Linked DNA regions of Metabacillus sp. B2-18. The protein of the gene in region 1 interacts with the protein of each later gene in a pairwise test. Links are inferred from orthologs where the notes say so. Each region holds a gene or a part of one and is shown in the gene's direction. Other genes may lie near its edges. The genes, in order: ftsL and LPC09_RS00365.

What was found.
Region 2: the proteins of ftsL (region 1) and LPC09_RS00365 interact in binary tests that used the Bacillus subtilis proteins (3 or more experiments, as listed by UniProt). The link is inferred for Metabacillus sp. B2-18 from one-to-one orthologs.

The regions. Positions count from the first base shown.
Region 1 is NZ_CP088245.1:1,813,957-1,817,024, forward strand. The notes cover bases 120-2,850. They hold ftsL (cell division protein FtsL), read left to right. Parts: upstream 120-1,169; coding sequence 1,170-1,532; downstream 1,533-2,850. Other genes in these bases: rsmH (16S rRNA (cytosine(1402)-N(4))-methyltransferase RsmH), read left to right, coding at 203-1,135; LPC09_RS09135 (penicillin-binding protein), read left to right, coding at 1,645-2,850. Outside these bases: division/cell wall cluster transcriptional repressor MraZ, read left to right, coding at 1-84; more of LPC09_RS09135, read left to right, coding at 2,851-3,068. UniProt on the Bacillus subtilis protein: Essential cell division protein that may play a structural role. Probably involved in the regulation of the timing of cell division. Also required for sporulation.
Region 2 is NZ_CP088245.1:70,175-73,462, forward strand. Bases 197-3,147 are described here. They hold LPC09_RS00365 (FtsB family cell division protein), read left to right. Parts: upstream 197-1,463; coding sequence 1,464-1,832; downstream 1,833-3,147. Other genes in these bases: LPC09_RS00350 (RNA-binding S4 domain-containing protein), read left to right, coding at 197-338; yabP (sporulation protein YabP), read left to right, coding at 509-820; yabQ (spore cortex biosynthesis protein YabQ), read left to right, coding at 817-1,452; LPC09_RS00370 (S1 domain-containing RNA-binding protein), read left to right, coding at 1,920-2,378. Outside these bases: mazG (bifunctional methyltransferase/pyrophosphohydrolase YabN), read left to right, coding at 1-66; more of LPC09_RS00350, read left to right, coding at 63-196. UniProt on the Bacillus subtilis protein: Required for vegetative and sporulation septum formation. Required for the activation of genes expressed under the control of the sporulation transcription factors sigma F and sigma E.

The DNA.
Region 1 (3,068 bases):
AAGTCCATTTGGGAAACTTATGTTGCTGAGCAAGAAGATTCTTTTGAAGAAATTGCGGAAAATATGATTGATTTTGATATATAATCTTCTCTTTAGCAAAGAATGAGTAGAAAAATGGACAAGCTAAGAATAGTCCAAGATTTTAGGGGGAGATTATTTACTTCCTTCTAACTGAAACAGATTTGAAGAGGTGGTACAACATATGTTTAAACATACAACAGTGTTACTAAAGGAAACAGTAGATGGCTTAAATATTAAGGAAGATGGTATTTACGTTGATTGCACACTAGGAGGTGCAGGTCATAGTAGCTATCTGCTTTCACAGTTATCAGAACAAGGGCATCTAATCGCCTTTGATCAGGATGATACAGCGTTAGAAAACGCGAAAGAAAAGCTTGCTAATTATAAAGGTAAGGTAACCTTAATCAAAAGTAATTTTCGTTACCTATCTGAAAAACTTGCTGAAATAGGAATTGACAAAGTAGATGGTATTCTATTTGATTTAGGGGTTTCATCCCCACAGCTAGATACGCCTGAACGAGGATTTAGTTATCATCATGATGCACCGTTAGATATGAGAATGGACCAGCAATCAGATATTTCAGCATACGAAGTGGTAAACACGTGGACTTACGAACAACTAGTGAAAATTTTCTTTCGATATGGTGAGGAGAAATTCTCTAAACAAATTGCGAGAAAGATTGAAAGTCACAGAGAAACTCAGCCAATTCGAACTACCGGTGAGCTAGTTGAAATTATTAAAGAGGCAATTCCGGCACCTGCACGCAGAAAAGGTGGACACCCAGCCAAAAGAATTTTCCAGGCGATAAGAATTGCTGTAAATGATGAATTAAAAGTATTTGAAGAGGCAATTGAACAATCAATTGAATTGTTAAAGCCTGAAGGAAGAGTGAGTGTTATCACATTCCACTCTTTGGAAGACCGTATATGTAAATCAGCCTTTAAAGAAGCGGCAACACCACCTGAATTACCTAGGAATATGCCATATATCCCAGAAGGGTATGAGCCTAAAATAAAAATTATTACTAGAAAACCTATTCTTCCATCAGAACAAGAACTGGAAGAAAACAATAGAGCACGATCAGCTAAGCTAAGAATTGCTGAAAAGCTCTAAAAAGAAAAAGATTATTTTAAAGGAGGTTATTAAAATGAGTAATTTAGCCATGAAACTAGAACAACAACGTCAGGAGCAGCTAAATCAATCCCCTAAACAAGAACCTGTTATTAGAACAAGAAGAGCTTCAATAACCCCAGGTGAGAAATTCCTCATTTTATTATTTGTTTCTCTCTTTGTATTAGGAGCTATTACAATTGTTGCGAACTCCTATAATGTGTATCAAGCTAATATGGAGATTCAAAAAACTGAAGCTAAAATCCAAGAACAAACGAAATTAAACAGTGACCTTCATGTTCAAGTAGAAGAGTTAAGTACATATGATCGTATTTGGGAAAAAGCTAAGGAATTAGGGTTAACATTAGATCAAAATAATGTAAAAAGTGTGCAAAATTAATAAAGAATCAAATAAAGGGACTAAGCCGTGTAAGTTTCATGTGGGCTTAGTCCTTCAATTATTCTATCCATTTACGGGTAAAGGTGATATCATACAACATAGGAGGTTTTCTATGAAATTAACGCATAAAAATATAAACATGAATAGAGGCGCTGCATTATTAGCGTTGATTTTTGGTTTGCTATTTTTAGTTATTTTTGTTCGTTTCTTTTATATTCAATCAACTGGAACTGCACATGGTCAAGCACTTGCAGCAAGAGCTGAAGAACTCTATGAGAGTCAAAGAACTATAGAAGCATCAAGAGGGTCAATATTAGATCGTAAGGGTGAGGTTATTGCTGAAGACAAGTCTTCTTATAAACTCGTTGCAATTCTTGACGATCAAATAACAACAGATCCTGACAATCCAGAGCATGTTGTTGATGTAGAAGAAACGGCACAAAAGTTAGCACCTTTATTAAATATGGAAGAAAATGAAATAGAAGAGGTTTTATCTAAGGATTTATACCAAGTTGAATTTGGATCTGCAGGTAGAGACATTAGCCATACTTTAAAAGAACAAATAACAAAATTGGAGCTTCCTGGTATTACGTTCATTCGTGATACACAACGATTTTATCCAAATGGAATCTTTGCCTCTCATTTAATCGGTTATGCGCAAAAGCAAGAAGACACAGGTGAGACGATCGGAATGATGGGCCTTGAAAAAACATTAGAGAAATACCTTCATGAAGAAGATGGCTACATAAAATTTGAAAAAGATCGTTACAATTGGAAATTACCAACAAGTGACGATGAAATAGTAGCTCCGAAAAATGGTCAAGATGTGTATTTAACCATTGATCAGAAAATACAAACCTTTTTAGAAGACTCTATGAATCAAGTAGTTGAAGAGTATTCACCTGAGAAGATCGTTGCTGTTGTAGCTGATCCGAAGACCGGAAAAATACTAGCTATGGCTCAGCGACCGAGTTTCGACCCAAATAAAAGGAACATTACGTCTTATTACAATGATGTTATCTCTTATCCTTTTGAACCTGGTTCAACGATGAAAATCTTCACTTTAGCAGCAGCAATTGAAGAAGGAGTCTATAATGGAAATGCAACGTTCCAATCAGGTTCGTATGCAGTAGGACCATCTGTTGTACGTGACCATAAAAGAGGTGGTTGGGGAACAATCAGCTTTAATGAAGGTGTACAAAGGTCATCAAATGTTGGTTTTTCAATTCTTGCTAAAGATATGCTTGGAACTGATCGAATGTATCAATATCTAAACAAATTCGGATTTACGAAAAAGACAAATATTGATTTGCCAAACGAAGCTGAAAGTAAAATAAATTATAACTATGAGATCGATAAGGTATCAACTGCATTTGGACAAGCATCTGCCTTTACTCCGATTCAGCTCGTACAAGCAGCAACAGCGATTGCGAACAATGGTAAAATGATGAAACCTTATGTTATTGATAAAATAGTAGATAAAGATTCTAATGAAGTTGTAAAGGAAAATAGTTCAAAGGTAGTTTCTCAACCAAT
Region 2 (3,288 bases), 1.7 Mb from region 1 along the record:
TTAGAAGAAATGGACGAACTCTGGAATGAAGCAAAGACTTTAGATAAAAAGAGGGATGAACAATGAGACTGGATAAATTTCTTAAGGTTTCAAGATTAATAAAAAGAAGAACATTAGCAAAAGAAATTGCTGATCAAGGTCGAATTGCAATTAATGGTACTCCGGGTAAAGCGAGTTCTAATGTTAAAATTGGGGATGAACTTGTTATTCGTTTTGGTCAAAAACTAGTTACAGTTGTTATTGAAGATTTAAAGGAAACGACAAGAAAAGAAGAAGCAACAAATCTTTATCGCGTAGTAAAGGAAGAGAAAATTAATCAAGAATCGTTCGATATGTAACATATTTTAAAGGTTAACTATACTATCGGTGTTAATTCCTAACCAGGTTTATGGTCTTGTTGTTGCTAAGATTTATACACCATTCGCATTTCATATGGCTTGTTCTAAACCGAATTCTAATGACATACACATGTAAAAGAAAATCCTTTATTAGAATTCGGAGGTAGAATATGAGTCAATACTATGAAAATAATGCGTCTGTCCATAAAGGAACAATTCAAGAGCATGATGTAATCATGCGAGGGAGAAAATTATTAGAAATCACAGGAGTAAAACAGGTAGAAAGCTTTGATAATGAGGAATTTTTATTAGACACAGTCATGGGTGCACTAGCAATCCGCGGACAAAACCTTCAAATGAAAAATTTAGATGTTGATAAAGGGATTGTTTCCATTAAAGGAAGCAGAATCTTTGATCTGATTTATCTAGATGAGCAGCATGCGGAGAAAGCTAAAGGACTCTTTAGCAAGTTATTTAAATGAGTTTATCAACACAGTTTTATACAATGATAGCAATGGCAGGAATGGGAAGTTGGATTGGGGCAGCTCTCGATACATATGGTCGCTTTTTAAAGCGGCCATTAAGAGCCAGATGGGTTGTCTTCATAAATGACTTTATGTTTTGGGTCGTTCAAGGACTTATCCTATTTTATCTTTTGTTACTTGTAAATGAAGGTGAACTTAGGATTTATATATTCCTGGCTGTCCTTTGTGGATATGCAGCTTATCAGAGTCTTTTCAAGAAAATATATTTAAGCCTTTTAGAGCGCATAATACAGACAAGCATAAGATTATATAGAATTTTAGTTAATATTGGACGAGCGATGATTGTTAGACCAATAAAGGGACTCATTCAACTAATTATCGTCATTTTATTAGGAACTTTAAATGTTCTTTGGAGTATTATAAAATGGGTCTTTCAATTCCTATATTCATTGGTTAAAATCTTATTAGCACCTCTGAAATGGATTTTTATCCTTTTGTGGAAACTTGTTCCTAGAGGGATAAGGAATTTCCTAATAAGAAATATTGCCAAAATGGCAGGAAATTTCAAAAAAGTCAAGAATACAACTAATAAGATGAAAACCTGGTGGCAACAATTTAGGAAGAAGTAAGGAGGACTAGTATGAGTCTCGAGAGATCGAAGAAAATTACAGAGCTACAATCACAATATGCAATGGAGCAAGAGAGACAACAGCAAATTTCAAACAGACGAAAAAGAGGCTTATTCAGACGATTATTCGTGTTAGGACTATTAGCTATTATCACTTCCTCCATCATTATAACCACCTTATATAAGCAATCAGTTGCAATTGATGAAAAGCTTGAGCAACAGAATAAGCTTGAAGAAGAACTCACAAGTTTACAAAAGGAAGAAAAAATATTAAGAGAAGAAATAGTGAAGCTTAATGATGATGAGTATATTGCTAAGATTGCAAGAAGAGACTATTTCTTGTCAGACGACAATGAGATCATCTTTAATATAAAAGATTAGCCTTGTTGACACTAGTTTTTTTATTTATGTATAATATAATAAAGGTTTGAATGATTTTTTATCTGTTTAAGGAGGAGCATTATTTTTATGTCGATTGAAGTTGGCAGCAAGTTACAGGGAAAGGTAACGGGCATTACGAATTTTGGAGCGTTTGTGGAGTTACCGGGTGGTTCAACAGGACTTGTTCACATCAGTGAAGTAGCCGATAATTATGTGAAAGATATTAACGATCACTTAAAAGTCGGAGATGAAGTAACAGTTAAGGTAATCAATGTAGAAAATGACGGAAAGATTGGCTTATCAATTAAAAAGGCAATCGATCGTCCAGATCGTCCAGAACGCCCAGAGCGTCCACAACGTCAGGAACGTCCAAGAAATTCAGATCGCCCAAGATCAAGAGGAAATGATTTCCGCAACAACAGTAATAATAAAGAAAATTTTGAACAAAAAATGAATCGTTTCTTAAAAGATAGTGAAGATCGTTTAGCTTCATTAAAACGCAATACAGAATCAAAACGTGGTGGTCGTGGAGCTAGAAGAGGATAGCTTGCTGCTTTCATATACATTTTTAAAAAGAGAGAAAACATTGATGATGTTTTCTCTTTTTTCATGTATTGAAGAAGAATGCTAAATTTATTTTTGATATTGACGTATGTGAAATTGAATTGTATTATATTATTTGTGCCTAATAGAGGTCCAATATGGCGGTGTAGCTCAGCTGGCTAGAGCGAGCCGTAAACATCCTGAATCATCTTCCTTTGTAGGCTTGCGAGGAATGTGTCTGACAAGAGACATGACGAGCACGGTTTCCCCCAAGGAGCGTTTGATAACTATGGCGGTGTAGCTCAGCTGGCTAGAGCGAGCCGTAAACATCCTGAATCATCTTCCTTTGTAGGCTTGCGAGGAATGTGTCTGACAAGAGACATGACGAGCACGGTTTTCCCCAAGGAGCGTTTGATAACTATGGCGGTGTAGCTCAGCTGGCTAGAGCGTACGGTTCATACCCGTGAGGTCGTGGGTTCGATTCCCTCCGCCGCTACCATATAAAAACATGATACTTGAGGCCCATTGGTCAAGCGGTTAAGACACCGCCCTTTCACGGCGGTAACACGGGTTCGAATCCCGTATGGGTCATACTTTAAAAACTAGTTGCAGAGATGTAACTAGTTTTTTGTATTTTAAACTAGTTTAGATTATAAACTGAAGGAATTTATATCAATTTAGTTAGTGAACGACAAAACTAACTGGGAACAGGAGCGAAATGTCATTCATAACATATTAGGACTCAAATCACCTCTTTCCCCCCTCAAATAACTCCAAAAAAAGATCTTTACTCTTAAACATGCTCCCCACAATATTCTTTAGACTATTCTTGACCCGATACAACACAATTCACAACAATTTGACGAATAGCATAAGCAAAATACTCTAGAAGAATTAGATATTTGTCGCATAC